4 regions of the Enterobacter cloacae complex sp. HYC080_NIDB genome follow, and region 1 is predicted to be linked to each of the others. Evidence: predicted binding sites of a transcription regulator. Region 1 holds the regulator's gene; each other region holds the start of a gene.

Region 1 (7,762 bases):
AGCTGGCGCGTTATTACGCGACGACACGTCACAGCCCGTACAAAACCAAAATCATCGCCTTCCACAACGCCTTCCACGGGCGCTCGTTCTTTACCGTCTCCGTCGGCGGCCAGCCGAAGTATTCCGACGGCTTTGGCCCAAAACCGGCCGACATCATCCATGTGCCGTTTAACGATCTGCATGCGGTGAAAGCGGTGATGGACGACCACACCTGTGCGGTAGTCGTGGAGCCAATTCAGGGCGAAGGCGGCGTGACGGCGGCCACCCCGGAATTCCTGCAAGGGCTGCGCGCGCTGTGTGATGAGCATCAGGCGCTGCTGGTGTTTGATGAAGTGCAGTGCGGAATGGGACGTACCGGCGATCTGTTCGCTTATATGCACTACGGCGTGACGCCGGATATTTTGACCAGTGCCAAAGCGCTCGGCGGTGGTTTCCCGGTGAGTGCGGTGCTGACGACTCAGGAGATCGCCTCTGCGTTTCATGTCGGTTCGCACGGCTCAACCTATGGCGGTAACCCGCTGGCGAGCGCCGTGGCGGGTGCGGCATTTGATACCATCAATACCCCGGAAGTGCTGAACGGCGTGAATGCGAAGCGTGAGCTGTTCGTAAAACATCTGCAAAAGATCAATGACCAGTATGATGTGTTCAGCGAAATCCGTGGCATGGGTCTGCTGATGGGTGCCGAGCTCACGCCACAGTACAAAGGCCGCGCCCGCGATTTTCTGCATGCTGCCGCCCACGAAGGGGTAATGGTGCTGAATGCGGGGCCAGACGTGATGCGTTTCGCACCTTCGCTGGTGGTGGAAGAGAAAGACATTGAAGACGGGTTAACCCGCTTTGCCGTAGCGGTCGCGAAGATCGTTAAAGGCTAATACTCGGTTCGTTTTAACCGGCGCGTTAACCAAATGCCATGATGAGGACGCTGACGCCATGCCACCGACGAAATGGTGTGCATGGTGTTCAGGTGGCCCAGCACGCGCTGCAAATGCTGCTCCAGGGTGCTCATCGGCCCGTGGGTCAGCGTTTCCGGCGCTTCCAGAATGTTCGAATCCCCCGACTCACCCGGCGCGTCATACTCCAGACGCTGCTGACACCTCTGCAGGGCGATTTCACACGACTGCAAATAACGCTGCGCCAGATCCGGCGTCAGCATCGTGTGCTCGCGCGCCAGGGTGGTCATGGCGTTAATATGCTCGACGATAAACTGGCTATGCGTGACCCAGAGCTTCATGTCCGCCAGATAGTGCGCGTTAAAGCCTGGCTCCTGCATCGCCTGGTTGAGCGAGTTAAACAGGGCGTTGTGCGCCTGATTAACTTTCATCCGCTGATACGCCAGCGGGGAGGGCTGCGGGTCGTCGCTCAGGATCAGACGAATGGCCTGCTGGTCAGCCTCCAGCGCGTCGTGGGCGTTCTGGCGCAGCAATCCGCTTTGCCACTGCGGCCACAGCCAGACCATGCCACCAAAGGCGATCAGGCAGCCAATCAGCGTATCGATCAGGCGGGCAACGATAAACTGTTCCCCGTTTAGCGTAAGCAGCTGAAGGGTATATACCGCCGTCACCGTAAAGCCCACCATCGCCCAGCCGTAGTTTTTGCGGATAATCAGGTAACTCACCAGCGTAATCACCAGCATCCCTGCCAGGGTATACCCCTCGGGAACGTGGAAGTGTAGCGTTACGCCCGCAATAATCAGCCCCGCCATCGTGCCGCCTGCCCGATGCAGAATACGTACCCGCGTGGCGCCGTAGCCGTTCTGGGTGACAAACAGCACGGTCATTAAGATCCAGTACGGTTTCGGCAGATGCAGCGCCATGCCCATCAGACTGGCGATACTGAGCATAACGCTAATCCGCGCGGCATTGCGCAGGGCAGAAGACTTAAGAGAGAGATAGCTTCTGAGTGCTGGCAGGAGCGGCAGACGTTTTTGCTTATCCGCCATCAGGTCGCGGGGATACAGCGGGCGCTGGGTGCGCAGCACGCGGGCAATGCGGCTGAAGTGCCAGGCGGCAAACTGGCCGACCGGGTTATCCGGATGCTGACGAGCAATTTTCTCCAGCGCGCCGAGCTGTTTATCCATGTTAAAGCGCGTGGGGTAGCGGTGATAGAGAATGTCGTCCGCCAGCACCCGCAGGCGCGTGGAGACGGTCTGCGCATTCCAGCGGATCACCGCCTCGGCGTGGCTGCGCTCGACCAGCTTTTGCACCTCTTGTGGGTGATGAAGGCTCACGGAGATATGCTCCTGCAGATCCAGCCCCACCTGGAAAGTACGCAGCAGGCGTTTATATTCGTGATTCTTGTTGGCGGCGAGCATATGCAACTGCTGATAGCATTGGCTTATCAGATCCACCACCTTTTGCTGGCGCGTCAGCAGCGGCGGTAAGGATTTTTCCGGGTCGGTATGCTGGGTCAGCAAGGTGTATTTGGCTTCGCAGTAATCTGCAAGCTGCACATACAACAGGCTCAGAGATTCACGCAGCGGCTGTTCCCGCCACAGCCAGAACCAGAACCAGTTAAACAGCCCGTACCACAGCGTGCCGAGGGCGTAGATCAGCAGCGGCTCCCACACCGGCATATTCCCGGCGAGGCTCAGGGTGAAGATGGCGGCAATCAGTGAAGCGGGAAGCAGGCGGGCGTGCAGGGAACTGATTTCTGCTGTAACACCGAGGCTCATCGCCAGTACGGTCAGGATCAGCGGCAGCGGAATATCGCGCGCCAGTAAAAGCTGCACGGCGAGGCTACAGCCAGCAAACAGCGAACCGCCAACGATCAGGCGTTTGAAAAAGCGTTTATGCGGCGTGTCCAGACCTGCGATGTTGCAGCAGGCGGGAACGAGAGAAAACAGCAGACCCTGCTGGAGATGTCCCAGAATCAGGCCCACGGCCACAGGAAGGCACAACACCAGCGTTTGTCGCAGTGCGTAATTAACTTCCGGGTGATAGATCAGCCTGCGCCACATGGGGAATAGAGACAAAAACGGCGTGACACCTTGCGATGGCACGCCGTTTGAGCGGAATTAACGCGTTCCGTAGACCACGATGGTTTTACCGTGGGCAGAGATCAGGTTCTGATCTTCCAGCATTTTCAGGATACGACCCACCGTTTCGCGGGAGCAACCGACGATCTGACCAATTTCCTGACGGGTAATTTTAATTTGCATGCCGTCCGGGTGGGTCATGGCGTCTGGCTGTTTCGCCAGGTTCAGCAGGGTCTGCGCGATACGACCGGTGACGTCCAGGAAGGCGAGGTTACCCACTTTCTCGGATGTGACCTGCAGACGACGCGCCATCTGGGAAGAAAGACGCATCAGGATGTCAGGGTTTACCTGAATCAACTGACGGAATTTCTTGTAAGAAATTTCAGCCACTTCACATGCTGTCTTTGCACGAACCCAGGCGCTACGTTCCTGGCCTTCTTCAAACAGGCCCAGTTCACCGATAAAATCGCCCTGGTTCAGATAAGAAAGGATCATCTCTTTCCCTTCCTCATCTTTGATCAGCACTGCCACCGAGCCTTTGACGATGTAATACAACGTTTCCGCTTTTTCACCCTGGTGAATCAGCGTGCTCTTCGATGGGTACTTATGAATGTGGCAATGAGACAAGAACCATTCGAGAGTCGGGTCTGTTTGCGGTTTGCCAAGCACCATGCGCTGTTATCCTCTGTTATAAGCTGTCACCAGAGTCATCAGATGCATCCGGACTCTGGGGTTGCAATCGAATTCTTACCCATACCCTGGGAAGTCGGCTGTCGTAACGTTTCGCAGCCAGTAAAGTTTGATGTCCTCTGCATACATGTGTAACGTCAATGTATTACTGTAGCATCCTGAGTGTTTTAGCATAGCTTTCGCCGCGTGTCTCCTGGTGTCTCGCTTCAGCATGATGCAGGTCGCCTTCCGTTGCGAGAAATGTAACGCACGCGTAATCTGTCACCGAAAATGCAACGTTGGAGTTAAAGAATATGCAAGCGCGCGTGAAATGGGTTGAAGGTTTAACGTTCCTGGGCGAATCCGCGTCAGGGCACCAGATTTTGATGGACGGTAACTCCGGCGATAAAGCCCCCAGCCCAATGGAAATGGTGCTGATGGCGGCGGGTGGATGCAGCGCGATTGACGTGGTGTCGATTCTGCAAAAAGGTCGTCATGACGTGACGGATTGCGAGGTTAAACTCACCTCAGAACGTCGCGAAGAGGCGCCACGCCTGTTCACCCACATTAATCTGCACTTTGTGGTCACCGGTAAAGCGCTTAAAGACGCGGCGGTTTCGCGTGCGGTGGATCTGTCTGCGGAAAAATACTGCTCTGTGGCGTTAATGCTGGAGAAAGCGGTAAAAATCACGCATTCGTATGAAGTGATCGAGGCTTAATCTTTTGGCGGGTGGCGCTTCGCTGACCCGCCCTACAAAAGCATGAACGTAGGCCCGGTAAGCGCAGCGCCACCGGGCAGAACAACTCACGCAATCTGCTTCCCTTCCATCAACCGCTCCACCAGCGGCGTCATGATGAGCTCCATCGCCAGCCCCATTTTTCCGCCTGGTACCACTAACGTATTCATGTGCGAAATAAACGAGCCCTGCAGCATCGCCAGCAGCCAGGGATAATCAATGCCTTCGAGATTGCGGAAGTGGATCACCACAAAGCTCTCGTCCAGCGACGGGATGGTTTTCGCCGCGAACGGGTTAGAGGTGTCCACCGTCGGCACGCGCTGGAAGTTAATGTGCGTGCGGGAGAACTGTGGCGTGAGGTAGTTGATGTAGTCTTCCATGGAGCGCACCACCGAATCCATCACCGCTTCGCGCGAATGGCCGCGCTCGCTCATGTCGCGCGTCAGCTTCTGGATCCACTCCAGGTTCACGATAGGCACCACGCCAACCAGCAGATCCACATGACGCGCCACGTCATGCTGTGGGGTGACTACGCCGCCGTGTAATCCCTCATAAAACAGCACATCGGTGGGTTCCGGCAGCGGCTGCCAGGGGGTAAAGGTGCCCGGCACCTGATTCCACGGCACAGCTTCATCATAGGTATGCAGATACTTACGCGATTGCCCTTTGCCGCTCTGACCGTACTCCAGGAAGGTTTGCTCAAGGAGGCCAAAGTCATTGGCTTCGGGACCGAAATAGCTGATGTGTTTACCCAGATCGCGCGCCTTACGGATCGCCATGTCCATTTCAGGTCGCGTATAGCGGTGAAAACTGTCGCCTTCGACCTCCGCCGCCCGGAGATTCAGTTGGGCGAAAATCTTACGAAACGCGAGGCTGGTGGTGGTCGTTCCCGCACCACTCGACCCCGTAACGGCAATAATGGGATGTCTGGCAGACATAGCAACTCCCTGACTGAAAAGGTTGGAAGGTCAGCCGTGAAACGCGTTGCGGGGCATGATATTGACCGTCTCATGCAGTTCTGACCACACCAGCACCACGTCGCCGCTTTTCAGCTGGCGTTTTACATCGTTGACCTTCTGCTCGAGTGAGCGTTCATGTTCACCATAATCGGTGCCTTCACGTAATACAAAGCTTTCAATCAGATTATCGAGCGTTTCGGGAGACAGATCCTGCCAGGGGATGATCATTTTGCACCGTCCAGATAAGGAGTAAGCCAGTCAGGAATACGCGCCTCCAGCCACATTTTCGGGCGGCGCAGCGTCCCGCCAATAAATCCAACGTGGCCGCCATGTTCAGTCAACTGATAGTGAACATTGTCGGGAAGGAATTCCTGCGCGGGAATAGAGTGATGATCCATAAACGGGTCATCTTTGGCGTGAATAATCAGCGTCGGCTGGGTGATTTTGCTGAGCAACGGCATGGCGCTGCACTGACGGTAATAGTCGATCGCATCGGCGAAGCCGTGAATTTTTGCGGTGATCAGATCGTCGAATTCACGAATGCGGCGCACCTTTTTCAACTGGCGCAGGCTGACCGGCAGGGTATCCGGGTAAGCCTTCAGCTTACGTGCGGCGTTGGCTTTCAGCAGGTTGAGCAGATAGCGCTGATAGACGCGGGAAAACCCTTTATCCATATGGTAGCTGCACTGCTCCAGCATAAACGGCGCGGAGACAATCACTGCGGCATTGAGCGGTACGCTGTCGCCCTCTTTGGCCAGCAGGCAGGCGAGCATATTTCCGCCCAGCGAATACCCCACGGCCGCCGTTGGCACGGTGCCATAGTTTTCCCGCAGCCAGTGTAAAAACCAGGTTCCGTCTTCGGTTTCACCCGAGTGATAGATGCGTTTCTGTCGATTTGGCTCGCCGCTGCAGCCACGAAAATGCATCACCACCCCGAGCCAGCCGCGCGCTTTTGCTGCCTCAATCAATCCATGCGCATAAGGGCTGTGCAGACTCCCTTCCAGACCATGAAAAACCACCAGACGCGGCTTATGACGTGCCTGCTCGGGGTCTTCGCTCCAGGCGAGATCCAGAAAATCACCGTCTGGCAGGTCAAGCCGCTGCCAGTGCGGCGTGAACTGAACCTTACGGCGGATCAGCCGTGGCAGCATGGTCTGCAAATGGCAGTTGGACACACCGCGCATGGGCACGAACTCGGTGCTGTCTTCGGCTGCAATGTCGAAGTCTGTTGGAATGATTTGGGTCATAAGCGCGATGCTGATTCTTGTCGGAAATTAACGATACTTTCCGAATTGTACCCCGTTTAGCCTGGTTTTCCGAAACATGAACTGATCCCGATCACAAATCTTTACCGTGATTATTACTCTCAGGCTAATGATTCCGCTCTACGCTTAATTGATGCCTTTCCCACCAGAGCGCACACTTTACTCAACGTTAAGCAAATCAAAATGATTAGCTGAATCAGGAGGTTAATAATGTTATCTGGGCAAACACCCACCCGGCAATGGAACACGCGACGCAGCGAAAAAGCGCGTCGTCTGGCGTCCGTACCGGTGCAGGGCAAGGTACTGCCAACCGGCGATCTTGTCGCCATGCTGGAAAAACTGATCGCCCCTGGCGATAAGGTCGTTCTGGAAGGTAACAACCAGAAGCAGGCCGATTTCCTTTCACGCTCGCTGGCTGAAGTGAACCCGCAAATTGTCCACGATCTGCATATGATCATGCCGAGCGTCGGCCGTAGCGAGCATCTGGATATCTTTGAGAAAGGCATCGCCCGCAAGCTGGACTTCTCCTTCTCCGGGACGCAGAGCCTGCGAATCTCCCAGCTGCTGGAAGATGGTCAGCTCGAAATCGGCGCTATCCATACCTATATCGAGCTCTATTCACGCCTCTACGTCGACCTCTCGCCCAACGTGGCGTTGATTGCGGGGTTTAAAGCAGACCGCAAAGGCAACCTCTACACCGGGGCGAGCACCGAAGATACTCCGGCACTGGTGGAAGCCGCGGCCTTCCACGACGGGATTGTGATTGCGCAGGTGAATGAACTGGTGGACGACGAATGCGACCTGCCGCGCGTCGATATTCCGGGCTCCTGGATTGACTATGTTGTCGTTGCCGACAAGCCATTCTTTATCGAACCGCTGTTTACCCGTGATCCGCGACTGATCAAACAGGAACACATCCTGATGGCGATGATGGCGATTAAGGGCATCTACGCGGAACATCAGGTGCAGTCCCTCAACCACGGGATCGGTTTTAACACCGCAGCGATTGAACTGCTGCTGCCGACCTACGGCGAACAGCTCGGCCTGAAGGGCAAAATCTGTAAGCACTGGACCCTGAACCCGCACCCAACGCTGATCCCGGCAATTGAAAGCGGCTGGGTGGAAAGCGTGCACTGCTTCGGCGGCGAGCTGGGGATG
Region 2 (7,762 bases), 750 kb from region 1:
ACGCTTATTTGACGTCGACACGATAGCGGCAATCGGCCGTTTTGGTGATTTCACGACGGTATAGAAACGGTTATCTTTTTGAAATACCGATTCCTTATCCTGAATCATCGAATTTAATAAAGAAGGATTAGCTTTCTGGCTAACGGAAAAGAATGCATTGGTTACCGTGTCGTACACTCCCCAGGAGAGAGAATGATCGGTAGACATCACTTCGCTGTAAGAAAGCGGATTGACCACCACGACATAATTTCCACGCTGCATATATGTCATTTTATAGCCAGTATAAAATGGCGTGTCGCGAAAATAATAGATAGCGATGTCAGGTTTACGGGTGTAATTGGCAATCGGGATCGCGTAAGGTTGGTCCGGCGTAAAAACGGTTGAACAAAGAAAATTCTGACCTTCTGCATAAATTAAATCAGCGACAAACAGGCGGCCACGCACAACGTTCAACATATATTGGCGATGTTCCGGTGTACAAAGTTTACCCTGATATTTTTCGGCCTCGTCCCGGGCCAGATCAACTTGTTGAATAACCAGTTCTGTTTTGTCTAAAGCCAGTTCAGCAAATGTACGGAGCTGAGCGCTTGTTTCCGACACGGCTCTTAGCTGGGCAAACCATAGGGCAAGCATCACCGGCAGCATAACTACCATGATGATCCCTACTACCCTGAGCATTTTGCGCCGCGCGCTACGATTCATTTCCCGCCCTATATCCCTGCATGTTGTACGCCTGTAGTAATGAAGGCCGGATGCTTTGTTAAACAGGTGATTACGTTGCATGAATCATGCGAAGTTAGCAACTGACTTTTAGTATTAAAAATCTTAAATTTCGTTATGACGATAATATTTTCCCGTAAGCTAAACTGTAAGTATTCGTTCCGTTTCAATTAAGGGAAATAATTATCCAGCGCACATGTGGGGTTTGAAGATAACACAACAGAGAATCGATGTTTTATAAATGCCCGGCTATTACCACATTATTTTCAGGATGAGCAAAAAATAACGTGCCACTTATAAAAACCTCGTGGCTGGCCCATCGTGTGTCCGCTCAGCCAGGTATCGGGACCCAGGTACCCGGCACCATCGCCTTTTTTGCGTAATAAAATCCCCATTTTGAACGCTCAGACGCTGGCGAATAAATCAACAAATGTGATATAGTTCACACATATTCTGTAACGAGAAACACCGTTTCATTCAGTTCGTCTGTTTTGTAGAGGATGGGTTCTATGGCAACCATTACTACCAGCATGGTTCTCCTGCGCTGGCCTTTGTTGAGCGCGGTACTGATGTTTTTAGCCAGCACGCTGAACATTCAGTTTCGTAAATCTGACTACGCGGGTCTTGCGGTCATCAGCACTCTGCTGGGACTTGGCGCGGCTTGCTGGTTCGCAACGGGCCTGTTGGGCATCACCCTGCTGGATATTGCCGCTGTCTGGGAAAATATTAAAGTCGTGATGGTAGAGGCAATGAGCCACCAGCCACCAGACTGGCCAATGGTGATTACCTGATTCCTGTATAAACAAAAAACCCAGACGATGTCTGGGTTTTTTGTTTGAGCATCCGTTGATCAGAACGGGATGTCGTCGTCGAAGTCCATTGGTGGCTCGTTAGACGGTGCCGGAGCAGACTGCTGCTGCGGACGAGACTGTGCGCCGCCGCTGAACTGGTTGCCGCCCTGTGGCTGCTGAGGCTGACCCCAACCGCCCTGCTGCTGCTGACCGCCACCTGCTGGCGCGCCACCGCCCTGACGGCCGCCCAGCATCTGCATGGTACCGCCAACGTTTACCACAACTTCGGTGGTGTACTTCTCAGCGCCGGACTGATCGGTCCATTTACGGGTGCGCAGCTGGCCTTCGATATAGACCTGAGAACCTTTACGCAGATACTCACCGGCAACTTCTGCCAGTTTGCCAAACAGCACCACGCGGTGCCATTCAGTCTGCTCTTTCATCTCACCGGTCGCTTTATCACGCCAGGATTCGGAAGTAGCCAGCGTAATGTTGGCAACTGCGCCACCACTCGGCATGTAGCGTACTTCCGGGTCCTGGCCCAGATTACCGACGAGAATCACCTTGTTTACGCCTCTGCTGGCCATGTTCGTGTCTCCTGAATACGTTTCTTAATAGTGTAAACGCGCGAGTGTACCATTTCCAGACGCCACTTTGATAGTTGCGTAGTATCTTCCAGAGTTCGCGCGCGAACTGAACATTGTTACACAGCGAATCATAAAATGCATTCCAATACTGTATATTCAAACAGGTTAAATTGTGTCATAATTAGCCGTTTCTGACAGCCGTTTGTCCTTCAAACAAACCAGGCAATCCGTGTTTCAACCGGGAAAGGTGAATGGATAAGATCGAAGTTCGGGGCGCCCGCACCCACAATCTCAAAAATATCAACCTCATAATCCCTCGCGACAAACTCATCGTCGTGACCGGGCTTTCGGGGTCTGGCAAATCCTCACTGGCTTTCGACACCTTGTATGCCGAAGGACAGCGTCGTTACGTTGAATCTCTCTCCGCGTACGCGCGTCAGTTCCTGTCGCTGATGGAAAAACCGGATGTCGATCATATTGAAGGGTTATCGCCTGCGATCTCCATCGAGCAGAAGTCGACTTCGCATAACCCGCGTTCAACGGTCGGTACCATTACTGAAATTCACGACTACCTGCGTCTGCTGTATGCGCGCGTGGGTGAACCGCGCTGCCCGGACCACGACGTCCCGCTGGCGGCGCAGACCGTGAGCCAGATGGTGGATAACGTGCTGTCGCAGCCGGAAGGCAAACGCCTGATGCTGCTGGCGCCAATTATTAAAGAGCGTAAAGGCGAACACACCAAAACGCTGGAGAACCTGGCAAGCCAGGGCTATATCCGCGCCCGTATTGACGGCGAAGTGTGCGACCTGTCGGATCCACCAAAACTGGAGCTGCAGAAAAAGCACACCATTGAGGTGGTGATCGATCGCTTTAAGGTGCGTGAAGACCTCGCGACGCGTCTTGCGGAATCGTTCGAAACGGCGCTGGAACTCTCCGGTGGTACCGCCGTTGTTTCCGATATGGACGACCCAAAAGCGGAAGAGCTGCTCTTCTCCGCCAACTTTGCCTGCCCGATTTGCGGCTACAGCATGCGCGAGCTGGAACCGCGTCTGTTCTCGTTCAACAACCCGGCAGGCGCATGCCCAACCTGCGACGGCCTGGGCGTACAGCAGTATTTCGACCCGGACCGCGTGATCCAGAACCCTGAGCTGTCGCTGGCAGGCGGCGCCATTCGCGGCTGGGATAAGCGTAACTTTTACTACTTCCAGATGCTGAAATCGCTGGCGGAGCACTATAAGTTCGACGTGGAAGCGCCATGGGCCAGCCTGAGCCCGAACGTGCACAAAGTGATCCTGTTCGGTTCCGGTAAAGAGAACATCGAGTTCAAATACATGAACGATCGCGGTGATACCTCCGTGCGTCGCCACCCGTTCGAAGGGGTGCTGCACAATATGGAGCGCCGCTACAAAGAGACCGAATCCAGCGCGGTACGCGAGGAGCTGGCGAAGTTCATCAGCAACCGCTCCTGTGCCACCTGTGAAGGCACGCGTCTGCGTCGCGAAGCGCGTCATGTCTTTGTCGAAAACACGGCGCTGCCGACCATCTCAGACATGAGCATCGGCCACGCGATGGACTTCTTCAACAACCTGAAGCTCTCCGGTCAGCGCGCGAAAATCGCTGAAAAAGTGCTGAAGGAGATTGGCGATCGTCTCAAGTTCCTGGTGAACGTGGGTCTGAACTACCTGACGCTTTCCCGCTCGGCAGAAACGCTGTCCGGCGGTGAGGCCCAGCGTATCCGCCTGGCCAGCCAGATTGGCGCAGGCCTGGTGGGCGTGATGTACGTGCTGGATGAGCCGTCAATCGGCCTGCACCAGCGCGACAACGAACGTCTGCTCGGCACGTTGGTCCACCTGCGCAACCTCGGTAACACGGTGATTGTGGTGGAGCACGACGAAGACGCGATTCGCGCTGCGGATCACGTGATCGACATTGGTCCTGGCGCGGGCGTACACGGCGGTCAGGTGGTCGCGGAAGGGACGCTGAAAGATATTATGGCGGTACCCGAGTCGCTGACCGGCCAGTACATGAGCGGCAAGCGTAAGATTGAGGTGCCAAAACAGCGCGTAGCGGCAGATCCGGAAAAAGTGCTGAAGCTGACCGGCGCGCGCGGCAACAACCTGAAAGATGTGACGCTGACGCTACCGGTTGGCCTGTTTACCTGCATCACTGGCGTGTCCGGTTCCGGTAAATCGACGCTGATTAACGATACCCTGTTCCCGATTGCGCAGACGGCGCTGAACGGTGCGACGCTGGCCGAGCCCGCGCCGTACCGAGACATTCAGGGGCTGGAACATTTCGATAAGGTTATCGACATTGACCAGAGCCCGATTGGCCGAACCCCTCGCTCGAACCCGGCGACTTATACCGGCGTCTTCACGCCCGTACGTGAACTGTTCGCCGGCGTACCGGAAGCGCGTTCACGCGGGTACACGCCGGGACGGTTCAGCTTTAACGTGCGCGGCGGCCGCTGTGAAGCGTGCCAGGGCGATGGCGTCATCAAAGTTGAGATGCACTTCCTGCCGGACATCTACGTCCCGTGCGACCAGTGCAAAGGTAAACGCTATAACCGCGAAACGCTGGAAATTAAGTACAAAGGCAAGACCATCCACGAAGTGCTGGACATGACCATCGAAGAGGCGCGCGAGTTCTTTGACGCCGTCCCTGCGCTGGCGCGTAAGCTGCAGACCCTGATGGACGTCGGTCTGACCTACATTCGTCTGGGGCAGTCCGCCACTACGCTGTCGGGCGGTGAAGCCCAGCGCGTGAAGCTGGCGCGTGAGCTCTCCAAACGCGGCACCGGTCAGACGCTGTATATTCTGGATGAGCCGACTACCGGTCTGCACTTTGCGGATATCCAGCAGTTGCTCGACGTGCTGCATCAGCTGCGCGATCAGGGCAACACGATTGTGGTCATCGAACATAATCTGGACGTGATTAAAACCGCGGACTGGATTGTCGATCTCGGCCCGGAAGGCGGCAGCGGCGGCGGTGAAATCCTCGTCTCCGGTACGCCGGAGACCGTTGCAGAGTGCGAAGCCTCGCACACCGCGCGCTTCCTTAAACCGTTGCTGTAATGTCAGACGGAGAGTTGTTGTCGGGTCGCTTCCGGCAGCAGCTCTACTGCCTGTTGATAAGACGCATCCACCAGATAGTAAATTTGCGAGCCGGGCAGGGAGCCATCCAGATAAACCGTGCTCCAGTGCGCCTTATTCAGGTGTTTGCTCGGCCTCACATCATCATGCTGCTGACGTAGCAAATCCGCCAGCTCCGGGCTGGTTTTCAGCGACGCGGCCGGGCGGCCTTCGACCTCTTTCACCATCGCAAACAGCACATCTCCCACTTTTATCTGCGTGGCTTTCCAGTCGCTATGCACGCTCTGCTCCGCGCCAGGTTTACTCATGCAGTACTGAAGTAGCTCCGAAATTGTCATCATTATTCCCCTTGTAGCGTTGCGATAATTTTACGCGAACCACCGTGAATGCGATGTTCTCCAAGCCAGATCCCTTGCCACGTTCCCAGCAGTAGCCGCCCGTTGTGTACCGGCAGCATCAGCGATACCCCGAGCAGAGAAGATTTGATATGCGAAGGCATGTCATCTGCGCCCTCATAATCGTGCTCATAGGGGGCGTTGTCCGGGACACTCTTCAGAAAATGGTTTTCCATATCAGACCGGACAGTGGGATCGCAATTTTCATTAAGCGTGAGGGAGGCTGACGTGTGTTGAAGCAGCAGATGCAGTAAACCCGTTCTGACGCGCGACAAATCGCGGATTTGCCCGATGACTTCCTCCGTCACCAGGTGAAACCCGCGGGGTTTAGCGCTTAAGGTCAGGGTCTGTTGATACCACATGTGCTGCTCCGTTTAGAAAGATGAACCTTTCTAAGTGTGCAGCAAGAAGTCGAAAGGTAAAACCCGCCGCAGCGAGATTTGATTAAAAAAGAATCAAACTCGCGGCCAGACGCTTAATACTCCGAGTTAACAATCACCTCTTCGCCAAATTTTCCGGCCATCGGCAGCGGTCGATAGGTCGAGTTAGAGGCGCGTAACACCCTGATCGCTCTGGCTCCTGTATCCTGCGCCGCGGTAATGTCGTTATCCGAATCACCATAGAACACTTTGATGTTTTTCTTCTCCAGCCACTGGGTTTTGGTGTTTTGCCCTTCTTTGTCACCCGCAAAAATGACCGGGTTCATGTTGGCAGCCGGGATCTGGAAATCATCCTGCAGGGTTCTGGAGACGGTTTCTGTTTTGGTCTGACTACGACCGGTGACGAAGTAAATGCTGTCGCCGCGCTTCACATGCATGGCAATGACCGCCCGGGCGACCTCTTTCGGGATACTGTAATCGTCCCAGCCGTTATTCATCTTTTCCCAGAACGCCGGGTTCTTCAGATACGCTTCGCTGTCCGGCGAATACATTTTTTTGCCGCGCCAGAATCCCGGGCTGGAGAACAGGACGGTGTCGTCAATATCAAAGCCAACGGCCATGGGCGGGCGGCCCATCAGACTGTTTTCGATTTGGGCCACGGATACCCAGTGAATAGGAGCCTGTTCGGCAAGAATGGCAGCGGTAGTGCCGGTGTAAAGCGGCGTTGGCGCAGAAGCGCGCGCGACGACGGCACTATTAAGTGAGAACAATAAGCAGGCGGCGCTGAGCGCCAGTGTGATCTTGCGCATATTTTCCCCTGAATATTCAGTTCGTTATCGTTTTATTTTGAGTGAATGGTCAAAAAACTATCCGACCATAACCCCAGCGGCAGGTGAAGAAAAGGAGTTTTTGATTATCAATCTGAAGAAAAAGAAGACGATCACAAAGCGAGACATCGACCTGAGTAGCCTGATGCCATCACCCCGGCCCTCTCCCACAGGGAGAGGGAGAAACCGTAGTGAGTACTTACATTACCGCAGCAAATGCCTGTGCCACGCGATGAACGTTGCTGGCATTGAGACCCGCGACGCACATGCGGCCGCTGGCAATCAGGTAGACGCCGAACTCGTCGCGCAGACGGTCGACCTGCGCGGCGCTCAAACCGGTGTAGCTGAACATCCCGCGCTGCCTGATCAGATAATCAAAGTTATGCCCCGGTACCGCCTCTTTCAGCACGTTGACCAGCTCCTGACGCATCGACAGAATGCGCTTACGCATGGATTCCACTTCGGCAAGCCAGCTAGCTTTCAGCTGTTCGTCGCCGAGTACCGTCGCCACAACCTGCGCACCAAAGTTCGGGGGGCTGGAGTAGATACGGCGCACCGTAGCTTTAAGCTGGCCCAGCACGCGGCTGGCAGCTTCGGCATCTTCGCAGACCACGGACAGCCCGCCGACGCGTTCGCCATACAGGGAGAAGATTTTCGAGAAAGAGTTGCTCACCAGCACAGGCAGGCCGGCACTCGCAACGGCGCGGATAGCATAGGCATCGTCTTCCATCCCGGCGCCAAAGCCCTGATAGGCGATGTCGAGGAATGGAATCAGGTTGCGAGCCTTGAGCACCTCAATGACGGCATCCCACTGGTCATTGGTGAGGTCCGCACCCGTTGGGTTGTGGCAGCAGGGATGCAGCAGCACAATGCTGCGCGCCGGCAACGTTTTCAGTCTTTCCAGCAGGGCTTCAACGCGCACGCCGTTGGTTTCGCTGTCAAACCACGGATAAGTCTCGACATTAAAGCC
Region 3 (7,762 bases), 110 kb from region 1:
ACCGGTTCGGTGACCTGAAGCGGTGCATCCCAGTGCTTAAGCTTTTCCTGATAGATATCGAGCTCTTCAAGCAGCTGCGTAAAGTAACGGCGACGTTTGTCATCACTGCTGGCGGAAAGCACATGGTCCGCGGTACGACGCAGCTGACGGTGCCAGGCGGAGAGATCGTCGTTGATCGGCACCGGTGCACTGCGCAGACGCTGGTGCGCGATAATCATGGTTAACGCCAGGCGGAACTTCGCGATGTCGCCCGGAAACTTATTCAGCAGTAAAAACAGCTGCTGATAGAGCGCCGGGAGGTGGTTCTCTTTACGACGCGCGGTATTGGTGGTCATCGACGACACGGCGGCAGAAACAAACTGATTCAATAACACACGCCCCGTCCGCGCCTGTGAGTTATCTCGCACCAGCAGAATGACCATCATCGCCAGGAAACAGCCCACCAGCTGGCCCAGCGCGCTGTCGAGGAACTGGCTGAAATGGAAAGTCATCGGGTTATCGAGCACGATGATGTTAATCGTACTCGCCAGCGCCCCCAGCGATCCCAGGCGACGCTTTTGCACTTCAATGCCGATAAAGAACGCCATCACCGCCAGGCTAATACAGAGCAGCAACATGCTTTGTTGCGTCGACGGGATGATGACCAGGAAATAGAGCGCCCCTATCGGCAGGGCGGCAATGGTACCGTAGAGGAAATCAACGGCAACCATACGCGGGTTAGGCAGACGCATCGCCAGTGCGGTCACAACGGCAATCATCACCATCGCGCCGCTGCCAGACGTCCAGCCTGTCCACAACCAGAACAGCGTACCGAGCATACAGGCAAGCGTGGTACGCCAGAAGTTGACCATCGCGTGGTGACGTTCGGCAGATTCGGCCTTGATGACCACTTCACCCTGGAGGACCTCTTCTTCCGCCGCGCTAATTTTGGTGTTGCCGATCACGCCACGTTTCAGCAGCAAATAGCGCGTCGCGGCCCCGACCCAGGTGTAGATGGTCACCGGCGTGTCGCGCTCCCCGGTCCAGGCGATCACCCGACGCATACGCTTAAGCTGTTTATGCACGTCCTGCACGGTTTCCACCGGCTCGGCAAACAGCTCACGGAACGTATCGGTGACCGCTTCCGGACGGGTGTTCTGGATGAGATACGTTTCACACGCCTGGGTAATCAGCGTCAGGGAGACAGTATTGAGGGCTTTCAGGCGGCGGTTCGCACGGGCCCAGCGCGAGGACTCCATGTTGAGGTTGCTACGCATCCCCTCCAGCGCCTGCGTCCGGCGAACCAGCCCGCTCCAGGCGTTATCCACCTCTTCACTGTCGCCATGCTTAATGCACAGCTGCATCAGCTGGTACTGGGCAACGATCAGCGCGTCAAGTTCACGGTCGACTTCCTGTTTGATGGAGCGTGGAGAGAAAAGCAGGTCAGCGACAATCGCACTCACAATACCGATCACAATCTCGCTGCAGCGCTCCACGGCAAACTGCGGCGCGAGCAAAGGTTCAGACTGAATGGTGATGATAATAATCAGCGCGGTATAACCCGCCAGCCCCCAGGCGTAGGAGTTTTCCACTTTCACCAGAGACGAAATCCAGGTGCAGAAACCCGCCCAGATACAGCACACCATCAGCATCAGCAATGGCGTGCGGATCATCAGAATAATAATGGTGAGTGCCGCGAAACAGCCGATAAACGTCCCGATGATACGCAGCATCCCACGATAGCGGATCGCGCCAGAATAGGGTTCCCCGCCCGCGGCAAAGGCAGGACCCGCCGCAACTATTGCAGCCGTCAGGACCGCCCAGCGAGGGGTTTCAAGCTGGAAGTGAAAGCCAACAAACAGCGCCAGCACAATGGCACAGGCCAGCTTCACGGCGAAGCGAATGTGCTGGCTGGCGATGGAAAAGATACCCATGGCGATTAACCAAACTCGCGCAGGCGATGGGCAATTTTACGGAAGAAGGAGTCCTGGCTGGCATCCCGATCTTTTTCACCGGTGATCACCACCGTCGCCGTGGTCCCCGCTGGCCACAGGTTGCCCTGCTGTTCATCAAGGTGAATACGTACCGGCACACGCTGCGCCAGACGCACCCATTCCAGGTTGGAATCCACCGTCGCCATTCCTTTAGTATCGTTAGAGCTGCTGGAGTTGGTCACCCCTGCAGCGACACTGTCGACGGTACCTTTGAAGACGCGGTTACTGCCCAGCGGCGTGATTTCCGCACGATAACCCGGACGCACGCCTTCCAGCTTGGTCTCTTCCATATAGGCGAGCACGTAGAAGGAGTTCTGTTTAACCAGCGCCACGGCAGTGGAGCCACGGGTAATAAACTCCCCGGCATAGACATTGAGGTTAGTGACCCAGCCGTCGGATGGCGCGCGGATCACGGTGCGCTCCAGATCGAGCTTAGCGAGATCGCGCGTGGCTTGCGCTTTCGCCAGCTGGTGCAGCACGGTTTGCAGCACGTTGTTAGACTGGTCTATCTCTTCACGGGACATGGCCTGAACGCCCAACTGGTTACGGCGGCCCGCCTCACGGCGTTTTTCCGATGCCAGCGCCTGGTAATAGGCGACATCTGCTTCCGCTTCTTCCAGCGCCTTCTGGTAACGAGGCTGGTCGATGGTGAACAGAACCTGATCTTTTTTCACCAGCTGGTTATCGTGAACATTCACCGCCGTGATTAGACCAGCCACATCGGGGGCGATGGCCACGACATCAGCGCTGAAGCGCGCATCACGCGTCCACGGTGATTCGGTGTAATAGACCCAGGCACGAAAAATAGCGATGAAGGCGAGGATAACCAGCGCCATCGTGATGGCAGTGCGGGAGATTTTTCTTGTTAGCGTTTTCACATCAACCTCAGACAAACATGCGCGATATCAGGTAAAACAGGCAGCAATACAGCGCGGTATTGAACAATGCAGGGTGCCAGACGAAATCGTAAATCCCGGTAGGGACCAGCACCTTGCGCACCAGCCAGAAGATCGCCAGTGATAAAAGTAGCTCGAAAAATATCGGTGGGAACGACAGACCGAACACCACGATAACGGGAAACAGACTCATGTTGACCTTGATAAGAGAGAGTGCAGGCTTCAGAATTTTTTAGCGCACGCCATCGCAGAAGAGCAAGAAACGTCGGGCGAGAATGGCGCAGCCGTTATGTAATTAATAATATATTAACGTAACTGTTATGCTGTTATCTATAATATGTGATCTAAATCACTTTTAAGCCAGAGTGAACAATGGAACGTTTAAAACGCATGTCGGTCTTCGCCAAAGTGGTTGAACTGGGTTCGTTTACCGCCGCGGCACGTCAGCTTCAGATGAGCGTCTCATCCATTAGCCAGACGGTCTCTAAACTGGAAGATGAGTTACAGGTCAAGCTGCTCAACCGCAGTACCCGCAGCATTGGGCTGACGGAGGCGGGTAAAATTTACTATCAGGGCTGCCGACGCATGATGCACGAAGTGCAGGACGTCCATGAACAGCTCTACGCCTTTAACAACACCCCGATCGGCACACTCCGTATAGGGTGTTCTTCAACTATGGCACAAAATGTACTCGCTGCCATGACCGCGGATATGCTGAAGGAGTACCCCGGGCTTACCGTCAATCTGGTGACAGGTATCCCGGCGCCGGATCTGATCGCCGATGGTCTGGACGTGGTGATCCGCGTGGGGGCGTTGCAGGATTCCAGCCTCTTCTCGCGTCGACTGGGCAGCATGCCGATGGTTGTCTGCGCCTCGAAAAGCTATCTTGCGCAGTACGGCGTTCCGGAGAAACCCGCGGATCTCACCAACCACTCCTGGCTGGAGTACAGCGTGCGACCCGACAATGAATTCGAGCTGATTGCCCCGGAGGGGATCTCCACCCGGCTGCTGCCGGAAGGGCGATTCGTCACTAACGATCCGATGACTATTTCGCGCTGGCTGGTGGCCGGTGCGGGGATCGCCTACGTCCCGTTGATGTGGGTGATCAATGAGATCAACAGCGGCGTGCTGGAGATCCTTTTCCCTCGCTATCAATCCGATCCGCGCCCGGTCTACGCCCTGTATACCGAAAAGGACAAGCTGCCGCTCAAAGTGCAGGTGTGTATCAACTATCTGACCGACTATTTTGTGGACGTGGCGGAGCTGTTTCAGGGGATGCGGGGAAGAAGGAAAGAATAGGCCTTTCCCCTCTCCCCGTTGGGGAGAGGGTTAGGGTGAGGCGGTGAAAAACTACGCTGTACCGCCCACCGTCAGATTATCCACTTTCAGGGTTGGCTGGCCGACGCCAACCGGCAGGCTCTGGCCCTCTTTACCGCAGACGCCCACGCCGTTGTCCAGCTTCAGATCGTTACCGACCATAGAGATCTGCTGCATGGCTTCGATACCGGAACCAATCAGGGTCGCACCTTTTACCGCTTTGGTCACTTTTCCCTTCTCAATCAGATACGCTTCTGAGGTAGAGAAGACAAATTTACCGGAGGTGATGTCCACCTGGCCGCCGCCAAAGTTTGGCGCAAAGATACCGTAATCTACAGACTCGATAATCTCCTGCGGCGTGGATTTGCCCGGCAACATGTAAGTATTGGTCATGCGCGGCATTGGCAGGTGCGCGTAAGATTCACGACGGCCATTACCCGTTGGCGCGACACCCATCAGGCGCGCGTTGAGTTTGTCCTGCATGTAACCTTTCAGCACGCCGTTTTCAATCAGCACATTGTACTGGCCTGGCGTACCTTCATCATCGATAGCCACCGAACCGCGACGGTCAGGCATGGTGCCATCATCCACCACGGTGCACAGCTCAGATGAGACGAGCTGTCCAATCTGACCGCTGAACACGGATGTCCCGCGACGGTTAAAGTCGCCTTCCAGACCGTGGCCCACCGCTTCGTGCAGCAGCACGCCCGGCCAGCCTGCGCCCAGCACCACCGGGAATGTCCCGGCGGGAGCCGCAACAGCATTAAGATTCACCAGCGCCATGCGCACGGCTTCTTTTGCCCACGCGTCAGCGCGCGCTTCGCCATCTACATCGCCCAGGAACCAGTCATAGCCGAAACGACCGCCGCCGCCGCTGGAGCCACGCTCGCGTTTACCGTTGTCATCAACCTGCACGCTGATGGAAAGACGCACCAGCGGACGCACATCGGCGGCCAGCGTACCGTCCGTTGCCGCCACCAGAATCAGTTCATAAACACCGCTCAGGCTGGCAGAGACTTCCTGCACGCGTTTATCTGCAGCACGCGCCACTTTGTCCACGCGGCGCAAAATATCCAGCTTCTCTTCGCGGCTCATGCTTTGCAGCGGATCGATACTGGTATAGAGCGCAGAGTGCGACACTTCACCGAGGGTTTTCACACGGCCATCGCCAGTATCACGCACAATGGTACGTGCAGCCTGCGCACTTTGCTCCAGTGCAGCCAGGCTAATCTGGTCGGCATAGGCAAAACCGGTTTTCTCACCGCTGACGGCGCGCACGCCGACGCCCTGGTCAATGTTATAAGAACCATCTTTGATGATGCTGTCTTCTAAAACCCAGGATTCGTGATAGCTCGACTGGAAATAGAGATCGCCGTAGTCGAGACGGCGTTCGGTCAGTTGACCAAGAATGGAGAACAGGTCCTGATGGCTCAGGCCGTTCGCTGCGAGCAAATGTTCACTTACCAGGTTCAGACTCATCGTATTGCTACTCGTTCGTTGCCGCCCGTGGCGGTATAAAAATCGTATTTATTGAGAGTGAGGCAATTACCTGCCCACGTCAAATCATTGCTGTGCATCTTTGCGCGGCTGGCGCAGTACCTCGTTAATCTGGGGTTTATCCACCGGACCGGTAATGCGATAGCGCAGAATCGAGACTTTGCTCCACAGCGGCCCCAGCACTTTACTGGCAGCAAATACCGCCGCACCCACTATCGGGTTCACCACAAACGCCGCCGCCACGCCCACGCTCGCGGAAATTTCCGGCGCCACCACGGCTTCCATATCCAGCTCACGGCGTACCAGATTGACTGAGCCTTTCATGGCGATATCCGCTTCCAGGCCGTCTACCAGCGTGTCATCCGTATGCATCACGCCGTCCTTTATCCACGCCGTGCTGCGGATGGAATCGTAGTAGAAACCTTCGCTGAAGGTGTCGCTGAAATCGAAGCGCAGCTTGCGCAGCAGCGCATCAAAACTCAGCAGGCGCAGGATCTGCCCGGCGCGCCCCGTGCTCACATCGGCGATTTCCCCCTTGCCAAAGCGGGTTTTTAAAATGCCGTTCAGTGACGCTTCGTCTGGCTTCCACGGCGCGTCTCGCCAGTGAAGATCGTAATTCACGTCAAATGACGATCCCCGTAGCGGCGTAGTGATGCCAAAGAAATTGGTTGCCGCATCCAGTTTGTTGCCTTTAATGTCGCCCTTCAGGGAGGTCCGCTGTTCGCCCGGGTTATTGACCCATTCCCCTGCGGCCGTCATGCGGCCAAAACCGGTATCGACCAGGCCGCCGGAGAGCGTAAGCGTATTCCCCTGGATGGCAAAATCGCCGTCGATACGGCCATATTTTTGCCCCCACAGCCAGCATTCCGCGCAGCGCAGCTGGAGATCGGGCCAGCCGCTAAAATCGACGCGGGAGGCTTGACTCAGCGGCGATGTATTCGCCGGTTGATCTTTACTCGCGGTGGCCGGGTTGTAGTAGAGATAGCGAATCGCTGCCTGCCACGGCGCGTTATTACGCATGGTAAGCGTGCCGTTGATCTCCCGACCCTGCGCCTCCACTTTGGAGCCATTCGCGGTGGGCTGAGAAACAATGCTAAGGTTGTTCCACTGCTGTCCGCCCAACATCAGCGACGGCGTGCGTACCGTAACGGTTTGCGGGAACTGGGCGGCTTCATCCACGTTTTGTCCAACGCCTTTCTGGAACAGCGCCAGCCACTCCGCGCCATCCATCGGCGGAAGATTGAGCTCAACGCCCTCATGGTCGGGCAGTGGCGGCGTGGTTTTGCTGTCCGTCGTCCAGATAGCCCTGTCGAGGGTGAGTTTGCGATTAAGCAGCCAGCGGCTGTTGAAATGGTTTGTGCTGCCCGCATTTCCGGTCAACGCAAAGCTGTTCAGGTTGCCATCGACGTTGACCTTCACCGGCAGCGATTGTCCGGCCTGTTTATCCAGCGGCGCGGGCAACTGGCTGTGGATGTTTTTCAGGTCACCCGTGATATCGACCTTATACTGCACGCCTGCGTGATACGGCAGCTCAATAGCCACTTTGCCATTCCAGGCTACCGCGCCATCCACTGATGACGCGATCGGCTTCGGCAGGACGTCCATACGCGCAGGCTGCCAGTTACCGTCCAGATTGACGGCCACCTGGTAAGCTTTTTCACCCTCAGTGGTTGTGAAGTCAATATTCACCGGCTGATTAAACCAGCTGGCGGTCAGCGGCTCGCTCTTGAGGTTACCATTCACAAAACTGAACTGCCCGCTGAGGTTTTTCAGGGTGCTCTCAAGCGGTTTAATGTACAGACTGTTGTTCTTCAGACGGACATCACCTTTGGCGGTGGTCATCTCACCGTCCAGCGGGATATCAAGATGTAAGCGAGCATTCACATCGCCATCAAGCTGGAGCTGCTGCAGTGTCGCCGCCAGAGACTCTTTCAGCGGCGTCTCCTCAAAGTACGGCCCCACCGCTTTACCTGGACCGTTAATGTCGGCATCAATAAGCAGCTTCTCTTTTGAGTAGTCCGGGATGTTAGCCGTCAGGTTGCTGGCCGTCACGCCGCCCAGCGCAACGCTGTCTGACTT
Region 4 (7,762 bases), 940 kb from region 1:
CAGGTTCAGGTTCAGCGTCGTAAGATCGGTTTTACCGCCGTATTCACCTGCCGGATAGTTGTTATTGAATTCAGTTGCAAGGCCGTAGTTGGACGTGACGGACGCCCCCCAGCCAAATTGCTCATTAATAGGTGCAACGAAGTGCAGGTTGGGTACCCATGCGGTCGGGGCAATATTGTCCGCTTTCAGGCTCGCACCTGTGTAAGGCGACTTGCCAGAAATGTTGACATCAGGATCGATATATACCGCACCCGCAGAGAAGGTCGGGCGATCGAACATCATGATCAGTGCAGGGTTACGGCTGGCGTTACCTGCATCATCAGCAATTGCACCTTCCCCAGAATACGCGCGGCCAAGGCCAGAGGAAGAAAATTCGTTTAACTGAAAGCCCGCTGACCAGGCGGAAGTGGAGACGATTGCCACTGCGACTGCCAGCGCAGTCTTGTTGAACAGGGTTTTCTGGCTCATGACCATAACCTCATTGAGTTATTTTTATTCAATAATTGTTACATACCGTAACAGGAGCGCGAAGTGTAGGGTCTGAGGTTTGACAGACAAATCAGACCAGTGGCCAGAGTATAGGTCTGACCAGCTGGGATGTTGCAAGTTTGTTTATTAATATTTTCAAACATGTTTCATGAAACGAGATCTGGTTGGCAAAAATGTGACCATCGCGACTCAGTCAAAAGGGTGGTTTTTGTTTTAGATCATTTTTTAGTGTGATATTGGTCACTTATCCGATTTTGCGCCATTAACGGCTGGAGAGAGCCTGCGCCGGGGCGTAAAATAGCAGCATCGTGTTTATCTCGCGCGCTGCGCGAATACAGAGGAAATTGAGCTATGAGTAAATGCAGTGCTGATGAAACCCCGGTTTGCTGCTGTATGGATGTTGGCACCATCATGGACAACTCCGATTGCACAGCGTCTTACAGCCGTGTGTTCACCAACCGCGCTGAAGCGGAAGAAACCCTGTCCGCGCTGAGCAAGCGTGCGCGTGATGTTGAATCCGATCCGTGCGAAATCAAATCTACCTTCACCGAGGTGGACGGCGGCGTGAAGCTGGATATTGACTTCGTGTTTGCCTGCGAAGCAGAAACGCTGATTTTCCAGCTGGGCCTGCGTTAATTCCTGCGGGCTGGTGCCCTCACCCCGACCCTCTCCCACGGGAGAGGGTGCAAACACTAAAAAACGGTAACCTACGGGTTACCGTTTTGCTTTTACCTCGGGGCATTTTCTTTTTCTTCTCTGTGTCTTACCTCGCACTTTTTCGTTTCCCCAATTGGCTGAATGTAAAAAAATGGTTAAGACTATTATCAGGTCAGACCACTTAACGTTTGCGTCAATTTTTTACAGGGGAGTGTTATGAGTCAGGCATTACCGCTTATTACCCGTCAGGGCGATCGCATTGCCATTGTCAGTGGTTTGCGTACGCCGTTTGCGCGTCAGGCAACGGCGTTTCATGGCATACCGGCTGTCGATCTGGGGAAAATGGTGGTGGGGGAGATGCTGGCTCGCAGCGAAATTCCGCCTGAGGTCATTGAACAGCTGGTTTTCGGCCAGGTGGTTCAGATGCCTGAAGCTCCCAATATTGCGCGAGAAATTGTCCTCGGCACCTGGATGAGCGTTCATACGGATGCCTATAGCGTCAGCCGCGCCTGCGCGACCAGTTTTCAGGCGGTGGCTAACGTGGCGGAAAGCCTCATGGCGGGCACCATTCGCGCCGGGATCGCCGGAGGCGCTGATTCCTCTTCGGTACTGCCTATTGGCGTCAGTAAAAAGCTGGCCCGTATTCTGGTGGATGCAAACAAAGCCCGCACGACCGGTCAGAAGCTCAAACTCTTCTCGCGTTTACGTCTGCACGACCTGATGCCTGTACCCCCTGCTGTCGCTGAATATTCTACCGGCCTGCGCATGGGCGATACCGCGGAACAGATGGCGAAAACCTACGGCATTACCCGTGAGCAGCAGGACGCGCTGGCGCATCGTTCACATCAGCTGGCGGCGAAAGCCTGGTCAGAGGGCAAGCTCACCGACGAGGTGATGACCGCCTATACGCCTCCTTATCGGGAACCACTGGTTGAAGACAACAATATCCGCGGTACCTCGACGCTGGCGGATTACGCCAAACTGCGTCCGGCGTTCGACCGTAAACATGGCACCGTGACTGCGGCCAACAGTACACCGTTGACGGATGGGGCAGCCGCCGTGATCCTGATGAGCGAATCCCGCGCGAAAGAGCTGGGCATCACCCCTCTGGGCTATTTGCGCAGCTATGCCTTCACCGCCATTGATGTCTGGCAGGACATGTTGTTAGGTCCGGCCTGGTCCACGCCGCTGGCGCTGGATCGCGCAGGGCTGACGCTGGCTGATTTAACCCTGATTGATATGCACGAAGCCTTCGCCGCACAAACCCTGGCAAACGTACAGCTGCTGGCAAGCGAGCGTTTTGCACGTGATGTGCTGGGGCGCGCCCATGCCACGGGTGAAGTGGATCAAAGCAAATTCAACGTGCTGGGTGGTTCGATTGCCTATGGTCATCCGTTTGCGGCGACAGGGGCGAGGATGATTACTCAGACATTACACGAGCTACGTCGCCGCGGTGGCGGGTTTGGCCTGGTGACCGCCTGTGCGGCGGGGGGCCTGGGTGCTGCAATGGTTCTGGAGGCTGAATAATGGAAATGACATCTGCATTTAACCTGACGGTTCGCCTCGATAACGTCGCCGTGATCGCCATTGATGTGCCTGACGAAAAAATGAATACCCTGAAGGCGGAGTTTGGCATTCAGGTTCGCGCGATGCTCAGGCAGATCCGCGAAAACAAGGCCATTCGCGGTCTGGTGTTTATCTCGGCCAAGCCGGACAACTTTATTGCCGGGGCCGACATTAACATGATCGCCCGGGCGCAAAGTGCGCAGGAAGCGGAAGATCTTGCGCGTCAGGGGCAGCAGGTGATGGCCGAGATCAACGCGCTGCCGATCCCGGTGATTGCCGCGATCCACGGTGCTTGTTTGGGTGGTGGACTGGAGCTGGCGCTGGCCTGCCACAGCCGCATTTGTACTGACGATGCGAAAACCGTTCTGGGCCTGCCGGAAGTGCAATTAGGTCTCCTGCCTGGTTCAGGTGGCACGCAGCGTCTGCCGCGCCTGGTAGGGGTTAGCACCGCGCTGGAAATGATTCTCACCGGCAAGCAGCTGCGCGCCCGTCAGGCGCTGAAAGCCGGTCTGGTTGACGATGTCGTTCCCCACGCGATTTTACTGGAAGCTGCTGTAGAACTGGCGCTGAAAGGTCGCCAGCCAAAACGTCCTCTTCCGGTGCGAGAGCGTGTGCTGGCGGGTCCTCTGGGAAGGACGATCCTGTTCAACATGGTGGGCAAAAAGACCGAACAAAAAACCAAAGGCAACTACCCGGCGGCGAAACGGATCCTGGAGGTGATTGAAACCGGGTTGTCACAGGGAAGCAGTAGCGGCTATGCCGCTGAAGCCAAAGCCTTTGGCGAGCTGGCGATGACGCCGCAGTCACGGGCGCTGCGCAGCATCTTCTTCGCCAGCACAGAGGTGAAAAAAGATCCGGGCAGTGAGGCTGAGCCTGCTCCGCTGCGTGCAATTGGCGTGCTCGGGGGTGGGCTGATGGGCGGCGGCATTTCTTTCGTTACCGCAAGTAAAGGGAAACTGCCGGTACGCATCAAAGACATTAACCCTAAGGGAATCAACCACGCGCTGCAGTACAGCTGGCAGAACCTTGATCAAAAGGTCAAGCGCCGCCATATCAAGGCAAGCGAGCGTGATAAAACCCTGGCGATGATCTCCGGCACGACGGACTACAGCGGTTTTGCGCACCGCGATCTGGTGATTGAAGCCGTATTTGAAGATCTGGCGCTCAAGCAGCAGATGGTGGCGGACGTTGAACAGCATTGTGCGTCGCATACCATTTTTGCCTCGAATACGTCGTCATTACCCATCGGCGATATCGCAGCGAAAGCCGCACGTCCTGAGCAGGTGATAGGTCTGCACTTTTTCAGCCCGGTAGAAAAAATGCCGCTGGTGGAGGTGATCCCTCACGCCACAACCAGCCCGCAAACCATCGCTACCGTGGTGAAGCTGGCGAAAAAACAGGGCAAAACCCCCATCGTGGTTGCGGACAAAGCCGGCTTCTACGTCAACCGTATTCTGGCGCCGTACATCAACGAAGCGATGCGGCTGCTGACGGAAGGGGAGAAGATTGAGCACGTCGATGAGGCACTGGTAAAGTTTGGCTTCCCCGTTGGTCCTATCCAACTTTTGGATGAGGTGGGAATAGACACCGGCACTAAAATTATACCTGTACTGGAAGCCGCTTATGGCGATCGTTTTGCGCCGCCTGCAAATATTGTTTCTGCAATTTTGAAGGACGATCGCAAAGGCAGAAAAAATGAACGCGGTTTCTATCTTTACGGCGCGAAAGGGCGTAAAAGCAAGAAACAGGTCGACCCTTCTGTTTATGGGCTTATCCCGACCTCAGGTCAGGGGAGACTCTCCGCCGTTCAGTGTGCTGAACGTTGTGTGATGATGATGCTCAATGAAGCGGCACGCTGCTTTGGTGAGCAGGTGATCAAGAGCGCACGGGATGGCGACATCGGCGCCGTATTTGGTATTGGTTTCCCGCCGTTCCTTGGCGGCCCGTTCCGTTACATGGATACACTCGGCGCGGGTGAAGTGGTGGCTATTTTGCAACGTCTGGCAACGCAATATGGCCCGCGGTTTACACCGTGTGACGAATTATTGCAGATGGCGGAACGGGGCCAGACATTTTGGCCTGCAAGGGAAACTGTCCTCGTAAGCTGAGGTCAAAGAAGGGTAAATCCCGACGTGAATGAACCTGTTTTGGCGATTTTGTAAACAGAGATTGACTATACTTACGCCATTGAGGTAAAAAACAGCGTTTCATTCACCGAATGGATCAGGCACAATGCCCGGCCATCGGGTTTTCTACCTCAGAGCATTTATCGCGGGTAGTCAACGCCGGTGATTCTGGTTAACAAAAGCGGTGCAATATGCAAGTTTTTATCATGCGTCACGGCGACGCGGCACTCGATGCCGCCAGTGACTCAGTACGCCCTTTAACAGTCTGTGGTTGCGACGAATCTCGTCTGATGGCAACCTGGCTTAAAGGCCAAAAAGTGGATATCGAACGCGTTCTGGTGAGTCCGTTCCTGCGTGCAGAACAGACGCTGGACGTGGTAGGGGAGTGTATGAACCTGCCATCCAGTGTCGATGTTCTTCCTGAACTGACGCCATGCGGTGATGTCGGCCTTGTCAGCGCCTACCTTCAGGCACTGTGCAATGAAGGTGTCGCTTCCGCACTGGTCATTTCCCACCTGCCACTGGTTGGCTATCTGGTTTCTGAGTTGTGCCCGGGCGAAACGCCGCCAATGTTCACCACATCCGCCATTGCCAACGTCACCCTCGACGAAACCGGCAAAGGGGTCTTTAACTGGCAAATGAGTCCGTGCAACCTGAAGATGGCAAAAGCTATCTGACGTGACGTGCGACAGGGCGGGGTGCAAATGTGCTTCCCGCCATGCTGTCAGGGCAACTCAGGCGGTTGCCACTCCTCAACTTCTATCAACACCAGCAATGCGGCATCTCCGCCGTACTCTTTGGGTGCCTGATGAAACGCCATCACATGTGGATGCTGAGCCAGCCACAGCGGCGTTTGCTGCTTAAGTATATGTTTCCCATGGCCGTGCATCACGCAGGCGCAAAACACGTGTTCGCGGCGACAGGCGGCGATCAGTGCCCCCAGCTCCTGTTTCGCCTGCATCTGCGTTAACCCGTGCAGATCGAGAAACAGCTCCGGTGAATAATCTCCGCGACGTAATTTTTTCAGTTCAAAGTGGCTGACGTCCTCGCGCACGTATTTCACCGCGCCCTGCGTATTCAGTAGCGGTTGAAACTCATCTGAAAAATAGTGGCTGTTATCCGCCTGCTCCTGCAGCAGTCGTTTGACCGGAACGTCGCTGATTTTTTTACGCTGCGGGCGATGGACAATGGTGTCCTGCGTGATTTTACGCGTCCCGGTCATCAGCTGGCGGAAGAGAGCCTGATCCTCCTCGCTGAGCGATGTTTTCTTTTTCATTCGTCATTCTCATCTCGTATTTCCGATAGTGTACCCGACTAAACGCATTTTTTAACCTCAAGCGCGACGCGTCATTGCTGATTTATCGCCGTCTTCATGGCAAACTAGCCGCCGAAAATTATGCGAGCATGCCCTGGAGGAAAGAGTGGATAAAATATTTGTCGATGAAGCAGTAAACGAGCTGCATACCATACAGGACATGTTGCGCTGGTCGGTTAGCCGCTTCAGCGCCGCCAACATCTGGTACGGTCATGGTACCGATAACCCGTGGGATGAGGCCGTTCAGCTGGTGCTGCCGTCTCTTTATCTGCCGCTGGATATTCCGGAAGACATGCGCACCGCGCGCCTGACCTCCAGTGAAAAACACCGCATTGTTGAACGGGTGATCCGCCGCGTCAACGAACGCATTCCGGTCGCCTACCTGACCAACAAAGCCTGGTTCTGCGGCCACGAATTCTATGTTGATGAGCGCGTGCTGGTGCCGCGTTCACCGATTGGTGAGCTGATCAACAACCACTTTGAAGGCCTGATCCACCATCAGCCGCAGCACATTCTGGATATGTGCACCGGCAGCGGCTGCATCGCGATTGCCTGCGCCTATGCCTTCCCGGAAGCGGAAGTGGACGCCGTCGATATCTCTACCGACGCGCTGGCCGTCACCGAGCACAACATTGAAGAGCACGGCCTGATCCATCACGTTACGCCAATCCGCTCGGATCTGTTCCGCGACCTGCCGACGCTGCAGTACGACCTGATCGTCACTAACCCGCCGTACGTCGACGCGGAAGACATGTCCGATCTGCCAAATGAATACCGTCATGAGCCGGAGCTGGGTCTGGCGTCAGGCACTGACGGCCTGAAGCTGACTCGTCGCATTCTGGCCTGCGCGCCGGATTACCTGACCGACGACGGTGTTCTGATTTGTGAAGTGGGCAACAGCATGGTACATCTGATAGAGCAGTACCCGGATGTGCCGTTCACCTGGCTTGAGTTCGATAACGGCGGTGACGGCGTCTTTATGCTGACCAAAGCGCAGCTACTCGACGCGCGCGAATACTTCAGTATCTATAAAGATTAATCCAGCGGGCTTCGGCCCGTTTCACAACGCTCAAACACAAACAACAACATCGGAGCCGTGATGGCAGGAAATAGTATTGGACAGATATTCCGCGTGACCACCTTTGGTGAGTCGCACGGGCTGGCTTTAGGTTGTATCGTTGACGGCGTACCGCCCGGCATCGAACTGACTGAAGCTGATTTGCAGCACGACCTTGACCGCCGTCGTCCGGGCACCTCTCGCTACACCACGCAGCGTCGCGAGCCGGATCAGGTCAAAATTCTCTCTGGCGTCTTTGAAGGCCGCACCACCGGGACCAGCATTGGTCTGCTTATCGAAAACACCGACCAGCGTTCTCAGGACTACGGCGCTATTAAAGACGTATTCCGTCCGGGCCACGCTGACTATACCTACGAGCAAAAGTACGGTTTCCGCGACTATCGCGGCGGCGGACGCTCTTCCGCGCGTGAAACCGCGATGCGCGTGGCGGCGGGTGCCATTGCCAAAAAATACCTGCAGCAGAAATTTGGCATCGTCATTCGCGGCTGTCTGACCCAGATGGGTGATATTCCGCTGGCCATTAAAGACTGG

The links. Region 1 encodes CRP, which controls carbon source genes, mostly activating them, when cyclic AMP is high. Its sites were predicted from a motif close to ATGTGANNNNNNTCACAT; they were not measured.
Region 2: a site for CRP is predicted at 1,151-1,168, ahead of O1723_RS20040 (YjcB family protein). Genes of this name have one in related genera too.
Region 3: a site for CRP is predicted at 3,207-3,224, ahead of aaeR (HTH-type transcriptional activator AaeR). Genes of this name have one in related genera too.
Region 4: a site for CRP is predicted at 718-735, ahead of O1723_RS06425 (YfcZ/YiiS family protein). Genes of this name have one in related genera too.

What each region holds. Positions count from the first base shown of each region.
Region 1 is NZ_CP114212.1:406,050-413,811, forward strand. It holds gene argD (bifunctional acetylornithine/succinyldiaminopimelate transaminase) at 1-872, shown strand, start outside; gene O1723_RS01815 (YccS/YhfK family putative transporter) at 869-2,956, opposite strand; gene crp (cAMP-activated global transcriptional regulator CRP) at 3,014-3,646, opposite strand; gene O1723_RS01825 (OsmC family protein) at 3,958-4,362, shown strand; gene O1723_RS01830 (phosphoribulokinase) at 4,449-5,318, opposite strand; gene O1723_RS01835 (YheU family protein) at 5,349-5,567, opposite strand; gene O1723_RS01840 (hydrolase) at 5,564-6,586, opposite strand; gene mdcA (malonate decarboxylase subunit alpha) at 6,815-7,762, shown strand, end outside.
Region 2 is NZ_CP114212.1:4,217,700-4,225,461, forward strand. It holds gene O1723_RS20035 (EAL domain-containing protein) at 1-702, opposite strand, end outside; gene O1723_RS20040 (YjcB family protein) at 1,230-1,511, shown strand; gene ssb1 (single-stranded DNA-binding protein SSB1) at 1,571-2,098, opposite strand; gene uvrA (excinuclease ABC subunit UvrA) at 2,350-5,172, shown strand; gene O1723_RS20055 (MmcQ/YjbR family DNA-binding protein) at 5,175-5,528, opposite strand; gene O1723_RS20060 (secondary thiamine-phosphate synthase enzyme YjbQ) at 5,531-5,947, opposite strand; gene aphA (acid phosphatase AphA) at 6,061-6,774, opposite strand; gene tyrB (aromatic amino acid transaminase) at 6,992-7,762, opposite strand, start outside.
Region 3 is NZ_CP114212.1:515,294-523,055, reverse strand. It holds gene aaeB (p-hydroxybenzoic acid efflux pump subunit AaeB) at 1-1,913, opposite strand, end outside; gene aaeA (p-hydroxybenzoic acid efflux pump subunit AaeA) at 1,919-2,851, opposite strand; gene aaeX (p-hydroxybenzoic acid efflux pump operon protein AaeX) at 2,859-3,062, opposite strand; gene aaeR (HTH-type transcriptional activator AaeR) at 3,242-4,168, shown strand; gene tldD (metalloprotease TldD) at 4,220-5,665, opposite strand; gene yhdP (AsmA2 domain-containing protein YhdP) at 5,750-7,762, opposite strand, start outside.
Region 4 is NZ_CP114212.1:1,346,390-1,354,151, forward strand. It holds gene fadL (long-chain fatty acid transporter FadL) at 1-468, opposite strand, end outside; gene O1723_RS06425 (YfcZ/YiiS family protein) at 841-1,125, shown strand; gene fadI (acetyl-CoA C-acyltransferase FadI) at 1,363-2,673, shown strand; gene fadJ (fatty acid oxidation complex subunit alpha FadJ) at 2,673-4,820, shown strand; gene sixA (phosphohistidine phosphatase SixA) at 5,030-5,515, shown strand; gene smrB (endonuclease SmrB) at 5,563-6,114, opposite strand; gene prmB (50S ribosomal protein L3 N(5)-glutamine methyltransferase) at 6,260-7,192, shown strand; gene aroC (chorismate synthase) at 7,253-7,762, shown strand, end outside.